Regions from separate parts of the Streptomyces tatrensis genome, predicted to be linked through region 2. Evidence: predicted binding sites of a transcription regulator. Region 2 holds the regulator's gene; the other holds the start of a gene.
The links. Region 2 encodes HspR, which represses chaperone genes until heat shock. Its sites were predicted from a motif close to TTGAGNNNNNNNNNCTCAA; they were not measured.
Positions count from the first base shown of each region.

Region 1 (14,759 bases), 1.3 Mb from region 2:
CATCGACCGGTGTACGCGCGGATCGACCGAGGCGATCTGATCGAGGTCGAGGCGCCCGGCGAGGTGGTGGGCGGGGATCCCGCCCTGGTCCTCCACGCCCTTCTTCGCCGAAGGACCGGTGGCGAGCAGGAGCTTCGCGTATCCCGTGTAGCTCGCCTGGTTGTCCGCGGATGCCGGCATCTTGACCCAGGCGTCGCCCGCCTTGAGACGGTCGCGGATGTAGGTGCCGTCCGCCGTCATGACGCTCTCCATCCAGAAGGCCTGCGCGGCCGGGACCCCGGCCGTGGAGCGGGTCTCCACCCGGCCGGTGAACAGGGTTTCGAAGTTGGCCCGGCCCGTGGTCGTGACGACGTCCTTCCCGGCGAGCTGAGTGGACGCCTTCATCGTCGCCGCATAGGGCGTCCGCCCGGCCTCCGCGAGGGCCTTCTCCAGGTCGAACGCCCCGGCCGCAGTGGGCGCGGCGGAAGCCGGGGTGGATGCGGACCCGGATGCGGATGCGGATGCGGATGCGGACACCGTGGCCGGTGCGGACACCGTGGCGGACGCGGCACCCTTGGAGCCCCCGCAGCCGGACAGAGCGGTGAGGGCGACCGCGGCGGCGGCGAGGGTGAGCAGCGGGTTACGACGCGCATTAAAGGTGATCATCGCCAGGCAGCATCCCATGCGGACGCCTCTCGCTCGAACTGGTTTCCGTCTCGCCGGCCGACTCCCCCCGACCCGCCAACCGGGTGACCCCGGCCCGGCCGGCCGCACCGTTGGGCGATTTGTCATACCGCGCGTGGCAGCATCGGCCGCCAGGAGGTGACCCCATGTCACGACGACGCCGACGTCGGCTGCTTCGCGCCGCCTGCCTCGCCGCAGCCCTCGTCACGGTGGGCCCGCTCCCCGCCGCCCACGCCGAGCCGCCCGCCGCACCCGCGGCCCCGGAGGTTCCCGCCGCCCCGGAGGCACCGGAGACACCGGACGCACCCGGGGCACCGGCGGCCCCGGACGCCCCCGCAACACCCGATGCCCTCGCGGCCCCCGCCGCACCCGCCGAACCCGTCGGCGCCCTCCTCACCCGTCTGCAGGGCCTCTACCAGCGCGCCGAGCAGGCCACCGAGGCCTACAACGCCGCCGAGACCGCCCTCACCGCACGGCAGCGCGAGGAGAGCCGGCTCAGCACCGAGCTCGGCAGGGCCCGTACCGCTGTCACCGACGCCCAGGCCACCACGGGCCGGCTGGCGCGCGAGCAGTACAAGGGGGCCCGCGGATTCTCCCCGTACGCCCGGATGCTGTTCGCCGGGGACCCCCAAGGGGCGCTGGAGCAGCGCCGGGTCGCCGCGCGCGAGGGGGCCCGGCGGGCCGCCGCGCTGGAGCGGCTCACCCGGGGCGAGAAGCAGGCGGACACCCTCGCCACCGCCGCCCGCAAGGCCCTGGACTCCGAGCTGAAGCTGGCCGCCGAGACCAAGCAGCGCAAGGAGGAGGCCGCCAAGCAGCTGGGGGACGTCGAGCGGATGCTGGCCTCGCTCAGCCCCGCCCAGCTCACCGAGCTGGAGACGCGCGAGGCCGAGGACACCGCCACCGCGCAGCGGGAGCTGATCGGTTCGGGGAAGCTGGGCAGCGGGGGCGCGCCCCCGCTCCGCACCCCCACGGCGGCCGGCGGCACGGCCCTCACGTACGCGGCCGCCCAGATCGGGAAGCCGTACGTCTGGGGCGCCGAGGGGCCGGCCTCCTTCGACTGTTCCGGACTGACCTCGCAGGCCTGGGCGCACGCGGGCCGCGAGATCCCCCGGACCAGTCAGGAGCAGTGGGCCCGGCTGCCCCGGGTGCCGCTCGACGAACTGCGCCCCGGCGACCTGGTGGTGTACTTCCCGACCGCCACCCACGTGGCCCTGTACGTCGGCGACGGCAAGGTCATCCAGGCGCCCCGGCCGGGCGCGAAGGTGAAGGTCTCGCCGATCGCCGCGAACCCGCTGCTCGGCGCGGTGCGGCCGGACCCCGACGGGGCGCCGCTGACCGCCTTCAGCCCGCCGCCGCTGTCCGGGGACGCGACGGCGGGGGACGACACGGGTTACTCGGAGACCGAGGCGCCCGCGACCTCCGCCAGGTAGTCCGCCGCGTCCTCGGGGTCGTAGAAGTACGCGTCGAAGTCGGCCGGGTTGTCGAAGCCGTTGGCGAAACGGTCCGCCACCGGCTGGAGCTGCCCGGCCGCGCCGATCAGGTTCAGCACGTGCTCCGGCGGGACGCCGAGCATGGCGTTCGTCCACTGGGTGGTGGGCTTGCCGCTGGTGAACCAGTACTTGTCGAAGGTCGCCTTCATCCACGCCTCGTCGAACGGGTTGTCCCCGTGCATGAGGATCGAGGAGAGGTACGAGGCCGCGCACTTGGCGGCGGAGTTCGAACCCTGCCCGGTGATCGGGTCGTTGGCGACGACCACGTCCGCCACGCCCAGCACCAGCCCGCCGCCGGGCAGCCGGCCGACAGGGTTGCGTACGACGGGGGCGTACCGCCCGGCGAGCGTGGCCCCCGCGTCCGTCAGCTCCACCTTCGTCGCCCGCGCGTACTCCCAGGGAACGAACTTCTCCATCAGGTCCAGCGTCAGCGCGAGGTGGTCCGCCGGGTCCTTCACGCCGCCGAAGGCGTCCACCGGTCCGCCCGGGACGCCCTCCCAGAACAGGATGTCGGCCCGCCCGGAGGTGGTCAGCGTCGGGATCACGAAGAGCTCGCCGACGCCCGGGACCAGGTTGCAGCGCACCGCGTCCGTCTCCGGGTGCTCGGGGCGCGGAGCCAGCCCGTGCACGTACGACACGGCGAGCGCGCGCTGCGGGGCGTCGTACGGGGAGCGGGCCGCGTCCCGGCCGAACAGCGAGACCAGCTCGCCCTTGCCGGCCGCGACCAGCACCAGGTCGTACGTGCGGGCGAAGAAGTCCAGGTCGGAGACGGACGCCCCGTGGACGACCAGCTGGCCGCCGCGCTGCGCGAAGGTGTCGAGCCAGCCGGCCATCTTCACGCGCTGGTCGACGGACTGGGCGAAGCCCTTCAGCTTGCCGAGCCAGTCGATGGCGCGGCTGCTGTCGGGGGCGGAGACCGAGACGCCCAGGCCCCCGATCTTCGGCGCCTGCTGCTCCCAGAAGTTGAGCTGGAGGTCCCGCTCGTGCTGGAGCGCCGTGTCGAACATGCACTGGGTGGACATGACCCGCCCGGTGCGGATCTCGTCCGCCGTCCGGTTGGACATGAGGGTGACCTCGTACCCCTTCGCCTGAAGTCCGAGGGCGAGCTGGAGACCGGACTGGCCGGCGCCGACGACGAGTATCTTGCGCATCTGCACGTTCTCTATTCGGGGGTCGAGTCGAGGGCGTGGCCCACGAGGGTCATCAGGGATTCCAGTACCGTGACCCGGCGCCGCGCGTCCATGATCACGACGGGTACGCGTGCCGGTATGGTCAGCGCCTCCCGCACGTCCTCCGGTGCGTACGAAGGCGTGCCCTCGAAGTGGTTCACGGCCACGGCGTACGGCAGCCCGCAGCTCTCGAAGTAGTCGAGCGCCGGGAAGCAGTCGCGCAGCCGCCGCGTGTCCGCGAGGACGATCCCGCCGACGGCGCCGCGCACCAGGTCGTCCCACATGAACCAGAAGCGTTCCTGGCCGGGGGTCCCGTACACGTACAGGACGAGGTCGTCGTCGAGCGTGACGCGGCCGAAGTCCATGGCGACGGTGGTGGTGTGCTTGTCCGGGGTCGAGGACAGGTCGTCGGTCGGAGCGGCGGCCTCGGTCATCACGGCCTCGGTGCGCAGCGGCCGGATCTCGGAGACGGAACCGACGAACGTGGTCTTGCCCACCCCGAAACCGCCCGCCACCAGCACCTTCACGGCGACGGGCGCGCGCGAGCGGTCGTACTGCCAGGGCTGTACGGGGTCGTCCGGATTCAGCTCCGGGTCCGTGCCCGCGGCCCGGTCCGGGTCCGGGTTCGATTTCGTGTTCGGGGAGAAGAGGTCGGTTTCAGAGACGGCGGAGCCCACTGAGCACCCTTTCGAGCAGAGCGCGGTCGGGACGGCCGCTGCCGTGCCCGGTCCCGTAGACACGGATCCTGCCCTGGTCGGCGAGGTCGCTGACCAGGACGCGGACCACGCCGAGCGGCAGCTTCAGCAGTGCGGCGATCTCGGCGATCGTCCGCATGCGGCGGCAGACCTCGACGATCGCCGGCATCTCCGGCATCCGGTCGGCCTTGCGCGGCTCGGACACCTTGGTGTCGAGGGCCGCGACGAAGGTCTCGACGTGCAGGATCTGCGTGAAGCGGGTGCGGCCGCCCGTAAGGGAGTACGGACGTACGCGGGCGGGACGGCGATCGGCGCCGCGTATCGGCAGCCGGTCGGAGGCCGGACTCCTCACGGGGTGTTCTCCATCGACTTGCGCAGCTCACTGCGGACTTCGGGGGTCAGGACGTGGCCGGCGCGGCCCACGAACAAGGCCATGTGGTACGCGACGACGCTCATGTCGCAGTCGGGCGTGGCGTGCACGCCGAGGAGCGAGCCGTCGCTGATGGCCATGACGAACACGGAACCGTGCTCCATGGCCACCATCGTCTGCTTGACCGAGCCGCCGTCCATCAGGGCGGCGGCGCCCGTGGTGAGCGAGCCGAGGCCGGAGACGATGGTCGCGAGATCGGCGGACGCGCCGCGGGGCCCGCTGGGGCGGGTGGGTGCGGAGGGCGCGGCCGGTGTGTCGGGTGCGACCGGATCGGAGGACAGCAGCAGGAGCCCGTCCGAGGACACGACGGCCACCGAGTTGACCCCGGGAACCTCCTCGACGAGGTCGGTCAGCAGCCACTGAAGGTTGCGTGCCTGGGTGCTCAGTCCGTACGTACTGGACGCGTTCATGTGCGTGCCTCCTGTGCGGTGTCCCCCCGGTCGGTCTGCCCCTGGTCCTGCGGCGGGTCCTGCGGCTCGTCCTGACCGGGAGCGTGCGCGAGCTCGGCCTCCACGACGCGGCGCCCGTCCTGGGCACCCCGGTAGAACCCGCCGAGACGGCGGCGCAGCTCCTCGGCGTCCACCCGGCCCGGCGCGGGGCGCACCTCGTCCCCGCGCCCGGCGGCGACCACGCGGGGGCTCCGCTTGGGGAGCCCCTTGTCGGTGAGGAGTTCCTCCGGCCCGGTCCCCTTCGGGGCCGGGTCACCGGCGGGCGCCCCGGCCTGCGGCGGTACGCGGAACACCTGCTCGGCGGGCACCTCGACCGGTGCCGGGACCCGGAACACCTGCTCCGTGGGCGGCAGCTGCCCGGCCGGAGGCGCGAACGCCGCCGGAGCGGGCTCCGGAGCCACCCGGGCGGGCTGCTCGGCGGCGGAGGCCTGCGCGGTCTCGTGCGCGGGCTCCGGCTCGGGGAAGGACTCGGGGGCAGCGGCCGGGCCGGCGGCCGCGGCCGGCTCCGCGAAGAACTTCGGCTCCAGGTAGGGCTCCGGGGCCGGCTCCGCCCCGGACTCCGGGGCCGCGTAGGGCTCCGGGGACGCTTCGAGGGCGGGCTCCGGCAGGGCCGGGGCCGTCCGGGTGTCGGGCTTGGGGGCCTCGGGCGTCGAGCTCCCGGGCGTGGGGGCGGCAGGGCCCCGTACGCGCGAGGGGAGGGTGTTCTCGTTGGCCTCCGCGATCACACCGGGCAGGTGCAGCGCGGGTGCGCCCGGTGCGCCCAGGGTGTGGACCGGGGACGCCGGCGGGGTGGCGGGCAGCAGCGCCGCCGGTACGACGACCAGCGCCTCCGTACCGCCGTGCCGCAGGGTGCGCAGCTCGGCGCCGACCCCGTGCCGGGTGGCGAGCCGCCCGGCCACGTACAGGCCGAGGCCCAGGCCGTGCTCCGACTCGGGCTCCTCGTCGTACGCGTCCGGCGCGGACAGCCGCTCGTTCAGCGTGGCCAGCCGGTCCCCGGTGATCCCGATGCCCTCGTCGACGACGGACAGCACCACGTCGCCGGAGTCCTGCAGCCATCCGGACACCTTCACCTTGGCGTCGGGCGGCGAGAAGGTCGTGGCGTTCTCCAGCAGCTCGGCCAGTACGTGCGAGATGTCGTCGGCGGCGTGCCCGGCGACCTGCGTGTACGAGGGCAGCACCCCGAGGTCGACGCGCTCGTAGCGCTCGATCTCGCTGACCGCCGCCCGCATCACGTCGACCAGCGGCACCGGCAGACCCTGCCCGTGGCCGTGTTCCTGGCCGGCGAGGACGAGCAGGTTCTCGTTGTGGCGGCGCATCACGGTCGCCAGGTGGTCGAGCTTGAAGAGGGTGGAGAGGCGGTCCGGATCCGGCTCCTCGGACTCCAGCTCCTCGATGACGGCGAGTTGGCGCTCGACGAGCCCCAGGGTCCGCAGGGACAGCGATACGGACGTGGTCGACATGATGCGGCGGTGCTCTTCCAGCCCCGCCCGCAGCTGCGCGAGCTCCGTCTCCAGCGCCTCCCGGCCGGCCGAGAGCGCCTCGTTGCGGCCGATGAGGCGGGTCCGGTCGGCGTCGAGGCCGGCGATCCGGGTGTGCAGGGAGACCGTCTGGTCGCGCACCGCGTTGAGGTGGCGCACGACCTCGGCGAACTCGTCGTTGCGGCCCGTGAACCGGACCGGCTGCACCGAGCCCTCCGGCGTCGCCAGCCGTGCCGCGCCGCGCCGCAGGACCGACAGCGGGCGGGTCAGGGAGCGTGCGACGGCGGTGGAGATGCCGAGGGTGAGGAGGAACAGCACGCCGAGGAAGGCGAGCTTGATCTCCAGCGCGGTCACGTCGTCGTCGCGCAGCGCGGCGAGCGCGGTGGCGCGCTGGCCGGCGAGGGTGGCCTCGACCGAGCGCATCCGGTCGACGCGGGCGGTGAGGGCCGGTCCGACGGTGCCGGGGTCGAGCCTGCGGTCGGCGGCCGAGAGGGAGGGCCGGTCGGTGAGCCGGTCGAGGTAGTCGTCGGCCGTCTTGACCTCGGGTCCGGTGACGGTGGCGGCGAGGCTCTGGCGGACGTCGGGCCGTGCGGCCCGCGCGAAGTCGTCGAGCGCGCCCTGCTCCCGTACGCGCGCCCGCTGGGCGGCGGCGGCGAGTTCGTCCACGTAGGCGCTGCCCGGCTGCCGGTCGCTGCCCGGCACGGACAGGGCGGCGAGCAGCAGTCCGCGGGTGGCGGAGGCCTGCTCCGCGGCCTGGCCGAGGGGGCCCAGCGGGCGGGTGGTGACGAGGGCGTCCGCGGCGCGCGGCGGGGTCAGCTCGGCGAGCCGGCTGCTCGGCGCGAGGAGCTCGGCGATGACTCCGGAGTAGGCCTGGTGGGCGGTGAGGGCGCTGTCCTTGCCCTCGATGGACTCGGTGCGGACGGCGCCGACCCGGCCGAGGGCCTGGGCCAGCTCCTCGTCGGCGTCGGCCTGGACCTCGGCGAGCTGGCGGTCGGTGCCCGCGGCGCGTGCCTGGACCGCGGCGGCCTGCTTGCCCCGGACGCCGCCGGGGCGGCCCTTGGCCACGTACGCGGTGACGGCGTCGCGCTCGTCTCCGAGCAGGTGGGCGAGGGTGAGGGTCTGCCGGCTCCGGTCGGCGAGGGTGACCAGCTCCTGGGAGTCCTTCAGGTCCGCGGAGGCGGACAGGACGGCGGGCGCTCCCGCCGCGAGGACGGCGAGCCCGGCCACGGCGACCCCGATGACCAGCCTGCGGCGCACGCGGACGCGGCGCCCCGCGGGAGCGGTCGCGGAGACCGGGCCGTCGGGGGCTCGTCGGACGGGTGCGGTGCCGTCGGGTGCGGTGCCGTTCGCGACGGTGCCGTTCTTCCGAGGCCGCTTCTTCTGCACCGGTGCTCGCAATCCTGTTTACGTGTGCTGCTCGTGCTCGTTGCCTGTCGGGGCCGGGGTGACGGCCGGTCACCGCAGACGGTCACCCGCCTCCGTTGTACCGCCGTGCCGTACCGCCGCACCGCTTCAGACCCTCGCAGTGAGTTGGGAAGAGGGCCGCACATCGCCCGCCCGGCCACACGAAGGAGTGAACAGCACGGAAGAGTGGGCGACCAACTCGGCGATCGGCTGTCAGAGCCCCGCCGCGGACGGGTGGTTGAAAGATCGATGCGGCTTTTGGCAGGATGCCCGCCCACATGACGCGGGTCACCCTGCCGACGCCGGGGGCCCCTTGACGCCCCACCCGCCCCGCTTTGGTACGGACCTTCCCGGACCCCGCCCGCCCTCGCGGAGCCCCGCGCGGGCAGAATGTCCGTATGCGCATCGATCTCTCCTCGGCCCCCGGCAACCCGGAACGCCCCAACGAGGACTGGCTGTCGGCCGCGATCCCCGCCTCGGGCGGCGGCGTCCTGGTCGCCCTCGACGGGGTCACCCCGCCTCCGGGCGAGGTCGGATGCGCGCACGGAGTGCCGTGGTTCGCGGCCCGGCTGGGCGGCCGATTGACCGAACTGTCCGGATCGCGCCGGGACATGCCCCTCGACCGGGTCCTGGCGGAGGCCATCCGCGCCACCGCGGACGCCCATCGCGACACGTGTGACCTTTCTCACGTCCGGACGCCGCAGGCCACGGTGGTCGTGGTCCGCTGGGACGGGTCCTGGGTCGAACACCTGGTGCTCTCGGATTCCGTACTCCTCCTCGAAGCGCCCGGTGGCGAGGTGCGCGCGGTCCTCGACGACCGGCTGGACCGGATCCCGCGCGAGCAGCTGCGTACGCACGCCTCCGCCGACCTGCTGCGCAACGCGGAGGGCGGTTTCTTCACCGCCGCCGCGGACCCGGAGGTGGCGGCCCGGGCGGTGACCGGGCGGACGCCGCGCGCGCGGGTGCGGGCGGTGGCGGCGCTCACGGACGGGGCCAGCCGGTGGACGGACACGTTCGGGGAGGGCGACTGGGCCGAATGCCTGGCCGTGCTGCGCAAGGAGGGCGCGCAGTCGCTGATCGACCGGGTGCGCACTGTGGAGTCGGACCCGCGCCGGGCGCACCGGCGCGGCAAGCGCCACGACGACGCGTCGGCGGCGTACGCGGAGCTGTAGGGGCCGGAGGAGCCGGGGGCCGGCACATCGCCCCGCCGGGCGACCCCTGGTGCTGCTACTCCCCGCCCGCGTTCAACTGGTTCAGGAGCCGGGCCAGTTCCGCCACTTCTCCGCGGTCCCAGTCCGCGAGCTTGCGCATGTACTGCTCGCGCCGGGCGCCCCGGACCCGCAGGAAGCGTTCCCGGCCCTCCTCGGTGAGCCCGACCAGGAAGGCCCGCCCGTCGGCCGGGTCCGGCTCGCGGGCCAGCAGGCCCAGTACCTCCAGGGCCCGCAGCTGCCGGCTCATCGTGGCCTTGCCGACCCCGAAGTACGCGGCGAGCTCGGTCGCCCGCTGGCGGCCGGCCGCCTCCAGCCGCACGAGGAGCCCGTACGCGGCCGGTTCCAGCTCCGGGTGCAGCTCGCGCGCCATCTCCCCCGAGGAGGCGCGGGCCCGTCGGAGGAAGACGGACAGCTCCCGCTCCAGGGCAAGGAACTCCTGGTCTTCGGTCCCGTGCAAGGCCCGCTCCTTCTCTGGTGTGTGGCCCACCAGTATTTCGCAGCGGGTACGCCGGGGACCCGGGGCCCCGCCGGAGCGGGGGACCCCGGGCCCCTGGTACGTGACCTCTGGTACGTGACCTCTGGTACGTGACCTTCCGATCAGGCCGCGGCGGTCACCGGGACCTCGTCCGCGGCCAGGGCCAGCTCCAGAACCTGCCGTACGTCCGTCACCGGATGCACCGACAGCCCTGCCAGCACCTCGGCGGGAACGTCGTCCAGATCGGCCTCGTTCCGCTTCGGGATGATGACGGTGGTCAGCCCGGCCCGGTGCGCGGCCAGCAGCTTCTGCTTGACCCCGCCGATCGGCAGCACCCGCCCGGTCAGCGAGACCTCGCCGGTCATGGCCACGTCCGTGCGGACCTGCCGGCCCGACAGCAGCGAGGCCAGCGCCGTCGTCATCGTGATGCCCGCGCTCGGACCGTCCTTGGGCACCGCGCCGGCCGGGAAGTGGATGTGCACGCCCCGGTCCTTCAGGTCGGCGACGGGGAGTTCCAGCTCGGCACCGTGCGAGCGCAGGAAGCTGAGCGCGATCTGCGCCGACTCCTTCATCACGTCCCCGAGCTGGCCCGTCAGCGTGAGCCCGGCCCCGCCCGTCTCCGGATCGGCCAGCGAGGCCTCGACGAACAGGACGTCGCCGCCCGCCCCGGTCACGGCGAGGCCGGTGGCCACGCCCGGTACCGCGGTGCGCCGCTCGGCCGGGTCCTGCGCGGACTCCGGTACGTGGTGCGGCCGCCCGATGAGCGCCCGCAGGTCGTCGGCGCCGATCCGCAGCGGCAGCTCCCGCTCCCCCAGTTCGTGCTGGGAGGCCACCTTGCGCAGCAGCCGGGCGAGGGAGCGCTCCAGGGTGCGCACGCCCGCCTCGCGGGTGTACTCCCCGGCCAGCTTGCGCAGCGCGTCCTCCTCCAGGACCACTTCCTCCGCGGCCAGGCCGGCGCGCTCCAGCTGCCGGGGCAGCAGGTGGTCGCGGGCGATGACGACCTTCTCGTCCTCGGTGTAGCCGTCGAGGCGGACCAGCTCCATCCGGTCGGCCAGGGCCTCGGGGATGGCCTCCAGCACGTTCGCGGTGGCGAGGAACACCACGTCGCTCAGGTCCAGTTCCACCTCCAGGTAGTGGTCCCGGAAGGTGTGGTTCTGGGCGGGGTCGAGGACTTCGAGCAGTGCGGCCGCCGGGTCTCCGCGGAAGTCGGAGCCGACCTTGTCGATCTCGTCGAGCAGGACGACCGGGTTCATCGACCCGGCCTCCTTGATCGCCCGTACGATCCGGCCGGGCAGTGCGCCCACGTACGTACGCCGGTGCCCGCGGATCTCCGCCTCGTCGCGGACTCCGCCGAGGGCCACGCGGACGAACTCGCGCCCCATGGCGTGGGCCACGGACTCCCCGAGGGAGGTCTTTCCGACGCCGGGAGGGCCTACCAGGGCCAGCACGGCCCCGCCCCTGCGCCCGCCGACGACGCCCATCCCGCGCTCGGAGCGGCGCTTGCGCACCGCCAGGTACTCGGTGATCCGGTCCTTCACGTCGCTCAGTCCGGCGTGCTCCGCGTCCAGGACGGCGCGGGCTCCCCGGATGTCGTACTCGTCCTCGGTCCGCTCGTTCCAGGGCAGTTCGAGCACGGTGTCCAGCCAGGTGCGGATCCAGGACCCCTCCGGGGACTGGTCGCTGGAGCGCTCCAGCTTGTCGACCTCCTTGAGGGCGGCTTCCCGTACCTTCTCGGGCAGGTCGGCGGCCTCGACGCGGGCGCGGTAGTCGTCGGACTCCTCGCCCTCCTTTTCTCCGCTGAGCTCGCGCAGTTCCTTGCGCACGGCGTCGAGCTGCCGCTTGAGCAGGAACTCGCGCTGGACCTTGTCGACGCCGTCCTGGACGTCCTTGGCGATGGACTCGGCGACGTCCTGCTCGGCGAGGTGGTCGCTGAGGGCCTTGACCGCGAGCCGCAGCCGGGCGACGGGGTCGGCCGTCTCCAGGAGCTCCACCTTCTGCTCGACGGTCAGGAACGGGGAGTAGCCGGAGTTGTCCGCGAGGGCCCCGACCCCCTCGATCTGCTGCACCCGGTCCACGACCTGCCAGGCGCCGCGCTTCTTGAGCCAGCTCGTGGCGAGCGCCTTGTACTCCTTGACGAGCTCGGTGACGGCCCCGGGCAGCGGATCGGGAACGCCCTCGTCGACGCTCTCGCCCTCGACCCAGAGCGCGGCCCCGGGCCCGGTCGTCCCGGCCCCGATACGGACCCGGCCGCGCCCCCTGATCAGCGCCCCGGGGTCCCCGTCGGACAGCCGCCCCACCTGCTCGACGGTCCCGAGCACGCCGGTGGCGGCGTACTTCCCGTCGATGCGCGGCACGAGCAGCACCTTCGGCTTGTCCCCCGCGGCGGCGGCCTGAGCGGCCTCGACGGCACCCCGCACTTCTGCGTCGGACAGGTCCAGCGGAACGACCATCCCAGGCAGTACGACCTCGTCGTCGAGCGGCAGTACGGGCAGGGTGAGCGTTACGGACGTCGAAGCCATGATCTTCCCTCCGGCAGTGAAGTTGAGCTATGCCGACTCAATGCATGTGCGCCCCCTGGTGTTCCCCAACACCCGTTCGCCGGGGGCGAACAGGGGCGGGAGGGCCTCGGCCAGGCGGTGACATCGCCGGAAATACCCAGGTCAGGCCCCGGACGGACAGACGGGAAGCGGCTCAGGCCGCCGAGATGACGATGTCGCCCGACGAGGTCCGTACGGCGAGGCGGGCGGTCGCGGACGGGTCCGCGGGGACGCCGATCTCCCGCTCGCCGGAGTCGGTGGAGACGTCGAGGGCGTAGGGGGCCCGCGCCACGGGGACCTTCACCTCGGCGTCGCCCGAGCTGGTTTCCACGGCGACCGAGGCCGGCGCCTTCGTGAAGGCCAGGCGGACGTCGCCGGAGGCGGAGCGGGCGTCCGCGTCCGTCCCGGACAGTTCCCCGGCGGTGATCGAGCCCGAGGACGTACGGACCTTCAGCGGGCCGGCGATCCGGTCCGCCCGGACCGGGCCGGCGGAGGTCGTGAGGTCCGCGGCGGCCACCCCCGCCACCGTGACGCGGCCGCTGCTGCTCTCGGCCCGGACCGTCGCGGAGGCCGGTACCTCCAGGCGGTAGTCGACGGAGCAGCGGCCGGAGCAGTCGCCGTTGGTGAGGGTCAGGACGCCGCCGGCGATCCGCTGGGCGGGCGCGGGCACGGTGTCGCCGTAGTACCGGACGGTGCGGCGGACCGTCACGCCCGGACCGGATCCGGCGACCACCTCGATGGATCCGCTGCCGGTGTCCGACACCTCGACCGCCGTGACGGTCTCGGCCACCGTGGCATCGGCGCTCGCCGTCTTCTCCGGTCCGCGCCGGGAGGCGAGCGAGTCGAAGGAGCAGCCGGTGAGCAGCAGCCCCGCGGCGAGGGCTGCGGCGGTGTACGCGGCGGTGACGGTGGCCTTGGCGCTGCGCTTCGTTGTCATGTTTCGATCGTGCCCGTGCGTCGCCGCGGGGGGCATGGGGCCGGTGCCCGGATCCGGGGTGGGGCTAACCCCCGCCGGGGCGGCGGGATTCGGGCGGCCCGGGCAGGATCCGGAAGGGAAGGGGCGGCCTAACTCCCCTGCACGACCGGCCGGTCCGGGTTGGACATGCCCCACTCGCTCCAGGAGCCGTCGTACACGGCGAGTTCCCCGTACCCGGCGAGGTCAGCGCCGAGGGCGAGCACGCAGGCCGTGACCCCGGAACCGCAACTGAAGTACAGCCGCTCCCGCTCGCCCGCGGCCGCCCCGAAGGCGGTACGGAGTTCGACTGCGGGGCGCATCAGGCCGTCGGGGCGCTGCAGTTCGCCGAAGGGGAGGCTGACCGCGCCCGCCATGTGGCCGCCGCGCAGGCCCGGCCGGGGTTCGGGGGCGGTGCCGGCGAAGCGTTCGCGGGTCCGGGCGTCGAGCACCGCGGCGGCCGGATCGGCCAGGGCCGCCGAGACGGTGGCCGCGTCCACCAGCAGCCCGGCGCGGGTCCGTGCCGTGAAGGAGCCGCGCGGGCCCCCGTACCCCGGCCGGCGCTCCTCCACCGGCAGCCCGGCGGCGAGCCACGCGGGCAGCCCGCCGTCGAGGACGGCGACCCGGTCGAAGCCCATGGCGCGCAGCATCCACCAGGCGCGGGCGCTGGAGTAGATCCCGGCGCCGTCGTACGCGACGACCGTGCTGGTGTCGTCGACGCCGAGGGCGCGCATCGCCTCGGCGAAGGCGGCGGGGCCGGGCATGGTGTGCGGGGCGGCGGCGGTGTGGTCGGACAGCGCGCCGTCGAGGTCGAAGGGACGGGCCCCCGGAATCCGCCGGCCCGTGTCGCGGTACGCCCCGACGGAGGCGTCGAAGACGACGAGCCCGGGCATGCCGATGCGCTCCGCGAGCCAGTCGCCACCGACGAGGGAGCCGGGCGGAGTGAGGGAACGGGGATGGGAGTGAACTGCGTCCAAGGGGCACCTCCGGCAGAAGTAGGCGACCCCCGACGAGGTCGGCGGCCCGCCGCCCATCCTCGGGTACGCCGTGCACGTGGCAGACGAGTGGGCCCGACCCGGCCCTGCCGAGCCCGAACCCAACCCAGCCCGGCCGGATCCAGAACCCAGCCCCGCCGGCGTTCAAGGCACGGGGCCGGGGGGCGAAGCCCCAAGGCTTCCGGGCCTGGGGGCGCAGCCCCGAACCTCCCGGGTCCAGGGGCCCAGCCCCGAACCTCCCGGGCCCGGGGGCGCAGCCCCAAGGCTCCCGGATCCGGGGCGCAGCCCCGGGTCTTCCGGATCCAGGGGCGCAGTCCCGGTCTTTCAGGTCCGGGCCGGCCCGGGGAACGGTGGAAGGGCGGGTAGGGGACACCGAACAGCGGGCCGGGAAGGGGCCCCGGTCCGGGAACGGGTCCGGTCCGTGTCCAGGTCCCGGTCCCCGTCCGCGTCCGCGTCCGCGTCCGCGTCAGGGTCCGGGGGCAACTCCCGGTCCGGGAACGGGTCCGCGCCGGGCAGCCGGGCGGCGGACAGGAGGCGCACGCGAGGGGCCGGGGAGCGGACGGCGGCCGGGCCGGGAGCGGAGCCGCAGCCGCAGCCGCGCCGGGGCTACGGGCAGTTGCCCGGTCGGGCGAAGAGGGCCACGCGGGCGCCGCGGACGTCCGTCACGGAGCACAGGTCGAAGGAGGAGACCAGCGTCTGGCGTTTCACCGCCTCGGCCGGGTAGCCGTCCACCGGCTGCCCCACCGGGTCGAGCAGGGCGACCACCCGGTCGACGGCCGGGTCCAGCAGGGCCGCCTGGATCTCCTCCGGA
Region 1 is NZ_JBMDLB010000011.1:6,381,180-6,395,938, reverse strand. Features, by position in the region: gene ACODT5_RS45150 (hypothetical protein) at 1-645, opposite strand, end outside; gene ACODT5_RS45145 (C40 family peptidase) at 810-2,093, shown strand; gene ACODT5_RS45140 (styrene monooxygenase/indole monooxygenase family protein) at 2,054-3,304, opposite strand; gene ACODT5_RS45135 (GTP-binding protein) at 3,316-3,999, opposite strand; gene ACODT5_RS45130 (DUF742 domain-containing protein) at 3,980-4,369, opposite strand; gene ACODT5_RS45125 (roadblock/LC7 domain-containing protein) at 4,366-4,857, opposite strand; gene ACODT5_RS45120 (sensor histidine kinase) at 4,854-7,760, opposite strand; gene ACODT5_RS45115 (protein phosphatase 2C domain-containing protein) at 8,177-8,950, shown strand; gene ACODT5_RS45110 (MarR family winged helix-turn-helix transcriptional regulator) at 9,006-9,446, opposite strand; gene lon (endopeptidase La) at 9,587-11,983, opposite strand; gene ACODT5_RS45100 (DUF4097 family beta strand repeat-containing protein) at 12,156-12,938, opposite strand; gene ACODT5_RS45095 (sulfurtransferase) at 13,067-13,930, opposite strand; gene ACODT5_RS45090 (hypothetical protein) at 14,555-14,759, opposite strand, start outside.
Region 1: the regulator HspR is predicted to act here: its motif matches at 12,006-12,024, upstream of lon (endopeptidase La).

Region 2 (14,759 bases):
TAGTCGCGCATCTGCAGGAAGGTCTGGCCCGGGCGCGTCACGATGCCCCGGAGCAGTTCCTTCCACGGCAGCCGCGGACCGACGGGGGCGGCGGCCTGGGCCGCGCCCGCCTGGTAGGTCCCGCCCTGGGTGTACGCGTACGGGTCCTCGCCGATGGAGAAGGCCTGGGTGTAGCCCGGAGAGTCGCTCGGACCGCCGGCTCCCTGGCCCTGGCCCGGGCCGGGGGGATGGCCGTAGCCGTATCCCTGGCCTTGGCCCTGGCCGGCGTTGCCGCCGTGCGGGTCGAAGTATTCGGGCTCGCCGTGGCCCCCGGGAGCGGCCTGCTGGGGCCACTGCTGGGGTGCGTAGGGCTGCTGGCCGTACGGCGGCGGCGCCTGGGGCGCCTGCTGCGAGCCGTACGGCTGCTGCCGCGGGGGTTGTTGCGGGGTGCGGTTGTTGTCCCGGCCGCGTCCGATCCTGAATCCAGCCACGTGATCGAAAGTACCCGCTCCCGGGCGGCCGGGTGGCCGGGCCGGGGGAAGAAGTCCCCTTTGCGGCTGAGCTGTGACATCCCCTAGGGGGTACCTGGAGGGCCTTCTCGGGGTGAGCTCGGGGTGGGTGCGGGGCGGATCCGGGGCGAGTTCCGGGTGGGTTACGTGGCTGCGCGGCAGTCTGCTGATTCCTGTTACATCTCCGACGGAATACGGACATACCGGCTCCGTAGCTTCGTAGACGTAGTCACCGCCACGAAGCACGAACGAGCACGAGAAGAGCCCCGTCATGCGAAGCCCGCACCGTCGCACCACCCTCCGTACCGCCGCCGTCGTGGCCGGTGCGGCCGCCGTCCTCGCCCTTCCGGTGGGGTCCGCCTTCGCGGATTCCGCGGCGGTGGGGGCGGGGGTAGGGGTAGGGGCAGGGGCAGGGGACCAGCAGGTCCTGCCCGGCGTCGAGCAGCCGTCCGTGGACCCGCAGGGCCCGCAGGATCCGGTGGACCCGCGGGTGCCGCAGGTGGAACCGACCGTGCCGCCCACCACTCCGCCGACCACTCCGCCCGTGACGCCTTCGGTCCGGGACTACGTCACGACCGTGAAGCTGGCCGACGGATCGGTCGCCAAGATCTACAAGTTCGGCGACGGTCACTTCGAGGCCGACATCTTCGCCGGCGGCACCAAGCTGGACACCCTGGTCAGCAAGGACGGCAAGCCCGCCTACGGGCAGAACAACGGGCTGCACGTGGCCCTCCAGCCGAACGGCACCGTCACCTCGTGGGTCGAGGGCGCGACCAAGCCGGTCGAGAAGCCGAAGCCGGTGGAGAAGCCGAAGCCGGTGGAGGAGAACTCCGTTCAGGTCGCCATGCCCGACGGGCGCAACGCGCGGCTGATCGACGGCCCGAACGGCAAGCGCGTCGAGCTCTCGATGCCGAACGGGAACCTCCTCGGCACGATCGACCTGAAGCACCCGACCGCGACGAACGACGGCTGGACGTACAAGCTCGTCCAGGACGGCAAGCGCGTGAAGTTCGTCGTCATCGACGGCAAGAGCGGTGGGAACAGCTGGGTCTACGAGTTCGGCAGCGGCAAGCTGATCGAGACCTACAAGGTCGCCAAGGACGTCAAGGGCGGGGCGAAGGACGCCAAGTCCGTCAAGCCGGTCAAGCCCGTCGGCAAGGTCGAGAAGAAGGCCGTCGAGCGGGTCGTGCCCAAGGGCGGAGTGAAGGCGGGCGCCGAAGGCATGGTCCCGGTGGCGGCGGAGGCCGACGCGTCGCAGACCCCGCTGCTGCTGGCCGCCGGCGGGGGCATGGCCGCGGTGGGTGCGGCCGGGCTGGGCTTCGCGATGCTGCGTCGCAGCCGGAGCGAGCGGTCCTGACCCCGCCGTCCGCGTTCCGCCGGGGTGGGGAGCTTTCCCCCACCCCGCCCCTTCCCGAAACCGGGGCTGCGCCCCGGACCCCGGCCCCGTAACCCGGAACGGCCCGCCCCCACAGGGGACGGGCCGTTCCGGCGTACGTGTTCCGTGCCGCGCGGGCTACTTCGCCTCGGCGTCGGTCTCCGGCTCCGCCGGGGTCTCCGCCTTCGGCTCGGGCGTCTCGGCCTCGGCCTTGGCCTCCGCCGCCGGCTGGGCCTCCGGCTCCGGCTTCGCCTCGGCCTCCGCCTTCGGCGCGGGCGCCTTGGCCTCAGCGACCGGCTCGGGCTTCGCCGCCTCGACCACCGGCTTCGCCTCGACCACCGGCTTCGCCTCGACCACCGGCTCCGGCTTGGCCTCAGCCACCGGCTTGGCCTCAGCCACCGGCTTGGCCTCAGCCACCGGCTTGGCCTCAGCCACCGGCTTGGCCTCAGCCACCGGCTTGGCCTCAGCCACCGGCTTGGCCTCAGCCACCGGCTTGGCCTCAGCCACCGGCTTCGCCTCAGCCACCGGCTTCGCCTCAACCACCGGCTCCGCCACCGCCTCCGGCTCCGGCTCCTCCACCGGCTCCGGTGTCTTCACCGAGTCCAGCAGCAGCTGCGCCACGTCCACCACCGTGACGTGTTCCTTCGCCTGGCCGTCGTTCTTCTTGCCGTTGATCGAGTCGGTGAGCATGACGAGGCAGAAGGGGCAGGCGGTGGAGACGATGTCCGGGTTCAGGGACAGGGCCTCCTCGACGCGCTCGTTGTTGATGCGCTTGCCGATCCGCTCCTCCATCCACATCCGCGCGCCACCCGCGCCACAGCAGAAGCCCCGCTCCTTGTGGCGGTGCATCTCCTGCTGGCGCAGGCCCGGCACGGCCGACATGATCTCGCGCGGCGGCGTGTAGACCTTGTTGTGGCGGCCCAGGTAGCACGGGTCGTGGTACGTGATCAGCCCGTCGACCGGGGTCACCGGCGTGAGGCGGCCCTCGTCGATCAGGTGCTGCAGCAGCTGCGTGTGGTGGATGACCTCGTACTCGCCGCCCAGCTGCGGGTACTCGTTCGCGATGGTGTTGAAGCAGTGCGGGCAGGTGGAGACGATCCGCTTCGCCGACTTCGGCTTCTTGGTCGACTCGTCCTCGTCGTCCTCGCCGAACGCCATGTTCAGCATCGCGACGTTCTCCTGCGCGAGCTGCTGGAAGAGCGGCTCGTTGCCCAGGCGGCGCGGGGAGTCGCCCGTGCACTTCTCGTCGCCGCCCATGATCGCGAACTTGACGCCCGCGATGTTCAGCAGCTCGGCGAAGGCCTTCGTGGTCTTCTTCGCCCGGTCCTCGAGGGCGCCGGCGCAGCCGACCCAGTAGAGGTAGTCGAACTCGGAGAGGTCCTCCGCGTCCTTGCCGATGATCGGGACCTCGAAGTCCACCTCCTTGGTCCACTCGACGCGCTGCTTCTTCGCGAGGCCCCAGGGGTTGCCCTTCTTCTCCAGGTTCTTGAGCATCGTGCCCGCCTCGGAGGGGAAGGCCGACTCGATCATCACCTGGTAGCGCCGCATGTCGACGATGTGGTCGATGTGCTCGATGTCCACCGGGCACTGCTCGACGCACGCGCCGCAGCTCGTGCAGGACCACAGCACGTCGGGGTCGATGACCCCGTTCTCCTCGGCGGTGCCGATCAGCGGGCGCTCCGCCTCGGCCAGAGCCGCCGCCGGGACGTTGGCGAGCTGCTCCGGCGTCGCCTTCTCGTTGCCCTCCATGTCCTTGCCGCCGCCGGCCAGCAGGTACGGGGCCTTGGCGTGCGCGTGGTCGCGCAGCGACATGATCAGGAGCTTGGGGGAGAGGGGCTTGCCCGTGTTCCAGGCCGGGCACTGCGACTGGCAGCGGCCGCACTCCGTACACGTGGAGAAGTCGAGGATGCCCTTCCACGAGAACTGCTCGACCTGCGAGACGCCGAAGACGTCGTCCTCGCCCGGGTCTTCGAAGTCGATGACCTTGCCACCGCTGGTCATGGGCTGGAGCGCGCCCAGTGCGACCGCGCCGTCGGCGTTGCGCTTGAACCAGATGTTCGGGAAGCCGAGGAAGCGGTGCCAGGCGACACCCATGTTGGTGTTCAGCGAGACCACGATCATCCAGATCAGCGAGGTGCCGATCTTGATCATCGCGGTGAAGTAGATGGCGTTCTGCAGCGCGCCGAGCGACATGCCCTTGAAGGCCAGCACCAGCGGGTACGAGACGAAGTACGCCGGCTCGTACGAGTCCACGTGGTGGATCGCGCCTTCGAGGCCGCGCAGGCACAGGATCGCGAGGCCGATGGTCAGGATGATGTACTCGACGAAGTACGCCTGCCAGGCCTTCGAGCCCGCGAAGCGCGACTTGCGGCCGGCCCGCGAGGGCAGCGACGCGAGGCGGATCCCCATCAGGACGAGGATGCCGACCACGGTCATCAGGCCGATGAACTCGATGTAGAGCTCGAACGGCAGGAAGCCGCCGATGATCGGCAGCACCCAGTCGGCCCGGAAGAGCTGGCCGTACGCCTGCACCAGCGTCGGCGGCAGCGTCAGGAAGCCGATCGCGACGAACCAGTGCGCGAAGCCGACGAGGCCCCAGCGGTTCATCCGGCTGTGGCCGAGGAACTCCCGGGCAAGGGTGATCGTTCGGGATTTCGGGTCGTCCGTACGGCTGCCTGCCGGTACGGGCTGTCCGAGCTTCACGAAGCGGTAGATCTGCGCCACGGCTCGGGCGAGCAGCGCGACGCCGACCACGGTCAGGACCAGCGACACGATGATCGCGGCGAGTTGCATGGGAGGGCTCCTCGGGCGGCACTTACTAAGCGGTAACTTATCCAGTCAAGGCTTGAGGTTACCCAGTCCCGACGCCGCAATGTAGCCGAGCGCGCGGTGATCTGCGTCGCTCGCCCCCGCGGTGAGCGGGCCGCGTCCGCGCCGCGTCCCCGTCCGGCCGCCGCACGGCCCCGCCTCAGAGCCGTCCGTGCCGCCAGGCCGCCCGCGGGGTCTGCGCGAGGATCGCCAGGTCCATTCCAAGCCAGTGGTTCTCCACATAGTGCCGGTCCAGCAGGTCCATCTCCTCCCACGGCAGGTCCGAACGTGCGCTCACCTGCCACAGCCCGGTCATCCCGGGCCGTACGAGGAGCCGCTCGGGCCGGTCCGACGCGCTGTGTCCGGGGCGCGGCCCGACCAGCGACATCTCGCCCCGCACCACGTTGAGCAGCTGCGGCAGCCGGTCCAGCGAGCACCGCTCCAGCGCCGCCCCGGCCCGCCCCTTGCCCACCCGCAGCCGCCACGCCCGGTAGGGCCGCCCGGCCAGGCCCGCAGCCGGCTCGCTCACGAGGACGCCCGCGCCCTGGGTCGCGTACAGCAGGGCGGCGATCAGCAGCAGCGGTACGAGGAGCACCCCGATCAGGAGCACCGCTCCGGCGAGGTCGAGCACCCGCTTGGCCGATGGCCTGGCCGGCCATGGCCCTGGCCGGGCGGGGAGGCGTAGCAGCAGAGGCATGTCTGCACCGTGCCGCAAGCCTCCGGCGGCGGTGGGGTGCCGCGCGGCCGTGGTGCCCCGTTCGGGTGCGGCTCCGCCGCAGGGGCTCCGCCCCGGACCCCGCGCCTCAAACGCCGGCGGGGCTGGATTTTGCCTGCGGCGGCCTGTCGGCGCGGCGAGGTGCGGCCCGGACGTCGCGTGCACGGAACTCCGAGTGCGTGGAGCGCCGCATGATTGCGCGTAAGGGTGGCCTAAAGATTGAGTCCCCTCGACTCACCTCTGTTGACACCGACGGAGCGGTGCGGCACTCTTGAGTCTGTTCCACTCAAGTCAGCTGGAGGAATCAAAATGGCACGTGCGGTCGGCATCGACCTGGGCACCACTAACTCCGTCGTCAGCGTTCTGGAAGGCGGCGAGCCCACCGTCATCACCAACGCCGAGGGCGCCAGGACCACGCCGTCCGTCGTCGCCTTCGCCAAGAACGGCGAGGTCCTCGTCGGCGAGGTGGCCAAGCGCCAGGCGGTCACGAACGTGGACCGGACCATCCGCTCCGTCAAGCGCCACATGGGCACTGACTGGAAGATCAACCTGGATGGCAAGGACTTCAACCCGCAGCAGATGAGCGCCTTCATCCTGCAGAAGCTGAAGCGCGACGCCGAGGCGTACCTGGGCGAGAAGGTCACGGACGCGGTCATCACCGTCCCGGCCTACTTCAACGACTCCGAGCGCCAGGCGACGAAGGAGGCCGGCGAGATCGCGGGCCTGAACGTCCTGCGTATTGTCAACGAGCCGACTGCCGCCGCCCTGGCCTACGGCCTCGACAAGGACGACCAGACCATTCTCGTCTTCGACCTCGGTGGCGGCACCTTCGACGTGTCGCTCCTCGAGATCGGCGACGGCGTCGTCGAGGTCAAGGCGACCAACGGTGACAACCACCTCGGTGGCGACGACTGGGACCAGCGCGTCGTCGACTACCTGGTGAAGCAGTTCCAGAACGGCCACGGCGTCGACCTGTCCAAGGACAAGATGGCGCTCCAGCGCCTGCGCGAGGCCGCCGAGAAGGCGAAGATCGAGCTGTCCTCCTCCACGGAGACCTCGATCAACCTGCCCTACATCACGGCTTCCGCCGAGGGCCCGCTGCACCTGGACGAGAAGCTCACGCGCTCGCAGTTCCAGCAGCTCACCGCGGACCTGCTCGACCGCTGCAAGGCCCCGTTCCACAACGTCATCAAGGACGCGGGCATCAACCTGTCCGAGATCGACCACGTGGTCCTGGTCGGCGGCTCCACCCGCATGCCGGCCGTCGCCGAGCTCGTCAAGGAGCTCACCGGCGGTCAGGACGCCAACAAGGGCGTCAACCCGGACGAGGTCGTCGCCCTCGGCGCGACCCTCCAGGCGGGCGTTCTCAAGGGTGAGGTCAAGGACGTCCTGCTCCTCGACGTGACCCCGCTGTCTCTTGGTATCGAAACCAAGGGCGGCATCATGACCAAGCTCATCGAGCGCAACACCACGATCCCGACCAAGCGGTCCGAGATCTTCACGACGGCCGAGGACAACCAGCCGTCCGTGCAGATCCAGGTCTACCAGGGCGAGCGCGAGATCGCGGCGTACAACAAGAAGCTCGGCATGTTCGAGCTGACCGGCCTGCCGCCGGCCCCGCGTGGCGTCCCGCAGATCGAGGTCTCCTTCGACATCGACGCGAACGGCATCATGCACGTCACTGCCAAGGACCTGGGCACTGGCAAGGAGCAGAAGATGACCGTCACCGGCGGCTCTTCCCTCGCCAAGGACGAGGTCGACCGCATGCGCCAGGAGGCCGAGCAGTACGCGGACGAGGACTCCCGTCGCAAGGAGGCGGCCGAGTCCCGCAACCAGGGCGAGCAGCTCGTCTACCAGACGGAGAAGTTCGTCAAGGACAACGAGGACAAGGTCCCGGCCGACGTCAAGGACGAGGTCGAGGCCTCCATCGCCGAGCTGAAGGAAAAGCTCAAGGGCGAGGACGCCGCCGAGATCCGCACCGCGACCGAGAAGCTCGGCGCCGTCAGCCAGAAGCTCGGCCAGGCGATCTACGCCGACGCCGGTGCCCAGGCCGCCGGTGGCGCGCCGACCGGTGACGCCGGCCAGGCCGACGCCAACGACGACGTCGTCGACGCCGAGATCGTGGACGACGAGAAGCCGAAGGGCGGCGCTGCCTGATGTCGGAGGAGACCCCGGGCTTCGACGAGAAGCCCGAAGTCCCCGCCGACGCCGCGCCTGACGACGACGCCGCCGAGTCGAAGGCCGCAGCTTCCTCCAAGGAGGAGGCCGCGGCCCCGGCCGGGGACTCCGCAGCAGCACCGGATGTCGCTCTCCTGGCTCAGCTGGACCAGGCCCGTACCGCGCTCGGCGAGCGCACCGGGGACCTCCAGCGGCTCCAGGCGGAGTACCAGAACTACCGCCGCCGGGTGGAGCGGGACCGGATCGCCGTCAAGGAGATCGCGGTCGCGTCCCTCCTGACGGAACTCCTCCCGACCCTGGACGACATCGGCCGGGCGCGGGAACATGGCGAGCTGGTCGGCGGCTTCAAGTCGGTGGCCGAATCGCTGGAGACCGCCGCGGCGAAGATGGGCCTGCAGCAGTTCGGCAAGGAGGGCGAGCCCTTCGACCCGACGATCCACGAGGCCCTGATGCACTCGTACGCGCCGGACGTCACCGAGGACACCTGCGTGGCGATCCTGCAGCCGGGGTACCGCATCGGCGAGCGTACGATCCGTCCCGCGCGGGTCGCGGTGGCCGAGCCCCAGCCGGGCGCGGCGCCGAAGTCCGAGGCGGCGGAAGCCGCGTCGGACTCGTCGGACCCGTCGGGCAAGGACGCGGATGCCCCCGACAAGGGCTGAAGCTGCTGAGCCCTTCGCACGACGTGTAGGACAAGAAGAAGTGCGAGAGGAGGGACACCGGGGATGAGCACGAAGGACTTCGTCGAGAAGGACTACTACAAGGTCCTCGGTGTCCCGAAGGACGCCACCGAGGCCGAGATCAAGAAGGCGTACCGGAAGCTTGCCCGCGAGTTCCACCCGGACGCCAACAAGGGCGACGCCTCGGCCGAGGAGCGCTTCAAGGAGATCTCCGAGGCGAACGACATCCTCGGCGACGCCAAGAAGCGCAAGGAGTACGACGAGGCCCGCGCCCTGTTCGGCAACGGGGGCTTCCGCCCCGGTCCGGGCGGGGGCGGCGGCTCGTTCAACTTCGACCTCGGCGACCTCTTCGGAGGCCAGCAGCAGGGCGGCGCGGCCGGCGGTTTCGGCGGCGGCGGTCTGGGCGACGTCTTCGGCGGCCTCTTCAACCGCGGCGGCGCCGGCGCGGGTACGGGCACCCGTACCCAGCCGCGCCGCGGCCAGGACATCGAATCGGAGGTCACCCTCTCCTTCACGGAGGCGGTGGACGGGGCCACGGTCCCGCTCCGGATGTCCTCGCAGTCTCCCTGCAAGGCCTGTTCGGGCACCGGCGACAAGAACGGCACGCCCCGCGTGTGCCCGACCTGCGTCGGCACCGGCCAGGTCTCGCGCGGCAGCGGCGGCGGCTTCTCGCTGACCGACCCCTGCGCGGACTGCAAGGGCCGAGGCCTCATCGCCGAGACCCCCTGCGACATCTGCAAGGGCAGCGGGCGGGCCCGCAGTTCCCGGACCATGCAGGTCCGGATCCCGGCGGGGGTCTCCGACTCCCAGCGGATCCGGCTGCGCGGCAAGGGAGCTCCGGGCGAGCGCGGCGGCCCGGCCGGCGATCTGTACGTGGTCGTGCACGTGGACGCGCACCCGGTCTTCGGCCGCAAGGACGACAACCTCACGGTGACCGTTCCGGTGACCTTCGCGGAGGCGGCGCTGGGAGCCGACATCAAGGTCCCGACCTTGAACGGCCCCTCGGTGACGCTGAAGCTGCCCCCGGGCACCCCGGGCGGCCGCACGATGCGGGCCCGCGGCAAGGGAGCGGTCCGCAAGGACGGCACCCGCGGCGACCTGCTGGTGACGGTGGAGGTCGCGGTCCCGACCGAGCTGAACGACAAGGCCCGCGAGGCCATGGAGCTGTACCGCGAGGCGACGGAGTCCGAGGACCCGCGTTCCGCGTTGTTCGAGTCCGCGAAGGGAGCATGACATGGACGGCCGCCGTAGGAGCCACTACCAGCTCACCGATGAGACCCCGGTCTACGTGATCTCGGTGGCCGCCCAGCTCTCTGGCCTGCATCCGCAGACCCTGCGCCAGTACGACCGCCTCGGCCTGGTCTCCCCGGGCCGTACGGCCGGACGCGGCCGGCGCTACTCGGCCCGTGACATCGAGCTGCTCCGCACGGTGCAGGCGCTGTCCCAGGAAGAGGGCATCAACCTGGCGGGCATCAAGCGGATCATCGAGCTGGAGAACCAGGTCGCCGCGCTCCAGCAGCGCGTGGCCGAGCTCTCGACGGCCGTCGACGGCGCCGCCGCCGTCCTGCGGCAGCGCGAGGCCCAGGTGCACGCCTCGTACCGGCGCGACCTGGTCCCGTACCAGGCTCCGCAGCCGGGCAGTGCCCTGGTCGTCTGGCGGCCGGCGCCGAAGCGCCCGCTGGACTGAGCGGGCCCCTACCAGGACCCGTACGCCGGTAGGACGTCGGCAGGCACCACGTACGCGGGCCCCGCCCGGACCCTTCCGAAGGGCCTGGGCGGGGCCTCTGCGCGTGTCCGCCGACCGCATCCGGCCCGGCATCCGCCCACTTCGCGTCCGCGTCCGTCAGCGCGGCTCCGCCGGCCCCTCGGCGTCTCCGGGGCCCGAGTCGTGCAGGATGCCGGATTCGGCGATGAGGTAGCCCAGCTGGGCCCTGCTGCCGCTGCCCAGGGAGGTGGCCAGTTTGGCGATGTGCGCGCGGCAGGTGCGCACGTTCATGCCCAGCCGCCGGGCGATGGCCTCGTCGACGTGCCCCTCGATGAGGAGGTGGGCGATGGTGCGCTGCACTCCGGAGATCCCGTCCGGGCTGTGCGTGTACGTGACCTTGTCGTTCAGCGGTACGGCCCTGCGCCACAGCTGCTCGAAGACCTTGATGAGGTACTCGATCAGCCCGGGGTGCCGCAGTTCCAGGGCCACCCGCCGGTCGTGACTCGCGGGGATGAAGGCCACCGTCCGGTCGAAGATCATGAGACGCTCGATCAGCTCCTCCAGTGTGCGGATCTCCACCTTGCCCGTGGAGATCCTGTCCACGTAGGCGAGCGTGCCCTGGCTGTGCCGCACGGTGTGCTGGTAGAGCGTACGGATCTTCACCCCGCGGTCGATCATCGGCGAGGCGCGCTCGAGGGACTGGCTGAGACTGAACGTCGGCCGGGCGCCACCCGGCTGGACGGTCAGGGCCTCGGTGTGACACTCGGCGGTGGCCAGGTCGATGGCGGCGTTGATCTGGTCGAGTCCCTCCAGCACCGTGATGGCGTGGGTGTTGGCGGGGCTCTGGGCGCTGAGGGCGAGGAAGGGCTCGAAGGCGTCGGTGAGATCCACGGCGGTTCGCCTGCGGTCCTGGATCTCGCGCTCGATCGGGTGGAGCCGTTGGGCGAGTGCGATGGACGGGGGAACCGCGCGCAGTTGGTTCGCGTCGTCCGGGTCGGGGCGCAGCAGAGCGAATTCGAGCAGGCAGGGGGCGTTCTTGACTTCGCCGCGGGCGATGCGGCCGGCGCTCAGGGCCGCTGCGTAGAGCCGGGTTCCCTCGACGCACATCTCCGTGACGGGGTGGTGATGCGTCAGGTTTGTTGTACTTTGCGGCAAATCTCCACCCCCCAGGGTCCTGAACATGTAAGAACATGATGCATCGTCCCTGTGGCACTGACGTGCCTGAATGAGCCATCGTCTGTCAGTGCGGGGGAGAAGATTCCATCAAGTGAGGACGAAGCCGACCATGTATAAGAGAATGCTTCGCTCGGCGCTTGCCGTTGTTTTCTCCGTCGTCGCGATCTTTGGGGCAGTCGTCGCCGTCAACGGGGACACGGGAAGCACGGATACCAGTGCGAGTTCGCCCGTCGAGAAGAAGGCCGAGAACGACTTCGGCTGGGAAACCATCCCTGCGCGGGTTTCCTGATGACCCCCGACGACCACGGATTCCGCCGTGAGATGGCATCGGCCTACCGCTCCGGCTGGCAATTCATCGATCTCACCAGTGCCATCCCCTACGCCGGCGACTCGCTGAAGGTCACCCTCTTCGGCCAGCCGATCATCGTGGTGCGGGAAGAGGACGAGGACGTCCGCGCCTACCGCTGTCTGCGCCGTCCCCGAGGCGCTCCGCAGCCCGTCCGCTGCGAGATCCGGTACGGCATGGTCTTCGTCAATCTGGACCAGCGTGATCATCAACTTTTCGAGCCCGAATCCGCCGCCACCCCCCGCAGTGCCTGAAGCGATTCCCCTGTCGTCGCAGATCGCTCAGGCGCTACCCCCACACAGCGACGCCATCGTGGACCTGACCACGATGGCGTCGCTGTGATGTCCGTGTCCAGTGGTTGAACCGGACATCGTGGAACCGGACACGGCAGCCGCCGGTCGGGCCGCCGGCTACGCGCGCCCCATGGCCCGGTCCAGAGTGATCTCCACGACCACCCGGTCCGGGTTCGGCGAGGGCGTCCGCCCGTACCGCTCCGCGTAGCGCCGTACCGCCTCCGCGACCGAGGCCTCGTCCGTACGGACCACCGCGCGGCCCTCCAGGGTCGCCCAGCGCCGCCCCTCCAGCTGGCACACCGCCACCCGGGCCCCGCCCTGCGGGCCGCCCTGCGACGCCAGCACGTTGCGGACCTTCTTGCTGCCCTTGTTGGTGATCACCCGCGCCAGTCCGGCTTCCGGGTCGTAGGTCACGCCCACCGCGACCACGTGAGGGCTGCCGTCGGGCCGGAGCGTGGTCAGCGTGCAGAGGTGCCGCTCCCGCCAGAAGGCGAGGTACTCCGGCGTCGGGTTGAGTACGTCATGAGCGGTGCGGGCCGTGCCGGCCGGGCTGGGAGTCGACATGCGCGAAGGGTACGTCCCCCCACCTTGAGTGGAATAGACTCAACTTTGTGCAGGTTACTCATGTAAAGCACACGGAGTAGGGACACACGGAGTAGGGAAGGGAGAAGGCACACGTGGATGCCGAGCTGACCAACAGGAGCCGGGACGCGCTGAACGCGGCCACCACCAGGGCCGTCAAGGACGGGCACGCGGACCTGACGCCCGCACACCTGCTGCTGGCGCTGCTCGCCGGCGAGGACAACGAGAACATCACCGACCTGCTCGCCGCGACCGACGCCGACCAGGCCGCCGTACGCGCCGGAGCGGACCGGCTGCTCGCCGCCCTGCCCAGCGTCACGGGCTCCACGGTCGCGCCCCCGCAGCCCACCCGCGAGCTCCTCGCCGTACTGGCGGAGGCCGACGCGCAGGCCGGGAAGCTCGGCGACGAGTACCTCTCCACCGAACACCTGCTCATCGCCATCGCCGCCAAGGGCGGCGCGGCCGGTGAGCTCCTTTCCGCACAGGGCGCGACCGCCAAGAAGCTGCTCGCCGCCTTCGAGAACTCAAGAGGAGGGCGGCGGGTGACCACCCCCGACCCCGAGGGCCAGTACAAGGCCCTGGAGAAGTTCGGCACCGACTTCACGGCGGCCGCCCGCGAGGGCAAGCTCGACCCGGTCATCGGCCGCGACCACGAGATCCGCCGCGTCGTGCAGGTGCTCTCGCGCCGTACGAAGAACAACCCGGTGCTCATCGGCGAGCCCGGCGTCGGCAAGACCGCCGTCGTCGAGGGCCTGGCCCAGCGCATCGTCAAGGGCGACGTCCCCGAGTCCCTGAAGAACAAGCGGCTGGTCTCCCTGGACCTCGGCGCGATGGTGGCCGGTGCCAAGTACCGCGGCGAGTTCGAGGAGCGGCTCAAGACCGTCCTTGCGGAGATCAAGTCCAGCGACGGCCAGATCATCACCTTCATCGACGAGCTGCACACGGTCGTCGGCGCGGGCGCCGGCGGGGACTCCTCCATGGACGCGGGCAACATGCTCAAGCCCATGCTGGCCCGCGGTGAGCTGCGCATGGTCGGCGCGACCACCCTCGACGAGTACCGCGAGCGGATCGAGAAGGACCCTGCGCTGGAGCGGCGCTTCCAGCAGGTGCTGGTGGCGGAGCCGAGCGTCGAGGACACCATCGCGATCCTGCGCGGGCTCAAGGGCCGCTACGAGGCCCACCACAAGGTCGTCATCAACGACAGCGCCCTCGTGGCCGCGGCCACCCTCTCCGACCGCTACATCACCTCCCGGTTCCTCCCCGACAAGGCCATCGACCTCGTCGACGAGTCCATGTCCCGGCTGCGCATGGAGATCGATTCCTCCCCGCTGGAGATCGACGAGCTCCAGCGCTCGGTCGACCGCCTGCGCATGGAGGAGCTGGCCCTGAACAACGAGTCCGACCCGGCCTCGCGCGAACGCCTGGAGAAGATCCGCAAGGACCTCGCGGACAAGGAGGAGGACCTGCGGGGCCTCACCGCCCGCTGGGAGAAGGAGAAGCAGTCCCTCAACCGGGTCGGCGAGCTCAAGGAGCGCCTGGACGACCTGCGCGGCCAGGCCGAGCGCGCCCAGCGCGACGGGGACTTCGACACCGCCTCCAAGCTCCTCTACGGAGAGATCCCGGCCCTGGAGCACGAGCTCGCGGAGGCCACCGAGGCCGAGGCCGAAGTCTCGAAGGACACCATGGTCAAGGACGAGGTCGGCCCGGACGACATCGCGGACGTGGTCGGCGCCTGGACGGGCATCCCGGCCGGCCGCCTGCTGGAGGGCGAGACCCAGAAGCTGCTCCGCATGGAGGACGAGCTGGGCCGGCGCCTGATCGGCCAGGGCGAGGCCGTGCGCGCCGTCTCCGACGCCGTGCGCCGCACCCGCGCGGGCATCGCGGACCCGGACCGGCCGACCGGCTCGTTCCTCTTCCTCGGCCCGACGGGCGTGGGCAAGACGGAGCTGGCCAAGGCCCTCGCGGACTTCCTCTTCGACGACGAGCGGGCCATGATCCGCATCGACATGTCGGAGTACGGCGAAAAGCACAGCGTGGCCCGTCTCGTCGGCGCCCCGCCCGGCTACGTGGGCTACGAGGAGGGCGGCCAGCTGACGGAGGCCGTCCGCCGCCGCCCGTACTCCGTCGTCCTCCTGGACGAGGTCGAGAAGGCCCACCCCGAGGTCTTCGACGTCCTGCTCCAGGTCCTCGACGACGGCCGCCTCACGGACGGCCAGGGCCGCACGGTGGACTTCCGCAACACCATCCTGATCCTGACCTCGAACCTGGGATCGCAGTTCCTCATGGATCCGTCCACAGCTGTGGACGAGAAGAAGGCCCGGGTCCTGGACGTGGTGCGGGCCACCTTCAAGCCGGAGTTCCTCAACCGCCTCGACGACCTGGTGGTCTTCTCCGCCCTGAGCGGGGCCGAGCTGGC
Region 2 is NZ_JBMDLB010000011.1:5,129,825-5,144,583, forward strand. Features, by position in the region: gene ACODT5_RS39305 (Yip1 family protein) at 1-470, opposite strand, end outside; gene ACODT5_RS39310 (hypothetical protein) at 760-1,845, shown strand; gene ACODT5_RS39315 (4Fe-4S dicluster domain-containing protein) at 2,002-4,656, opposite strand; gene ACODT5_RS39320 (sugar transferase) at 4,832-5,368, opposite strand; gene dnaK (molecular chaperone DnaK) at 5,696-7,543, shown strand; gene grpE (nucleotide exchange factor GrpE) at 7,543-8,223, shown strand; gene dnaJ (molecular chaperone DnaJ) at 8,287-9,474, shown strand; gene ACODT5_RS39340 (heat shock protein transcriptional repressor HspR) at 9,476-9,928, shown strand; gene ACODT5_RS39345 (helix-turn-helix transcriptional regulator) at 10,085-11,128, opposite strand; gene ACODT5_RS39350 (hypothetical protein) at 11,214-11,411, shown strand; gene ACODT5_RS39355 (Rieske (2Fe-2S) protein) at 11,411-11,722, shown strand; gene ACODT5_RS39360 (pyridoxamine 5'-phosphate oxidase family protein) at 11,879-12,325, opposite strand; gene clpB (ATP-dependent chaperone ClpB) at 12,439-14,759, shown strand, end outside.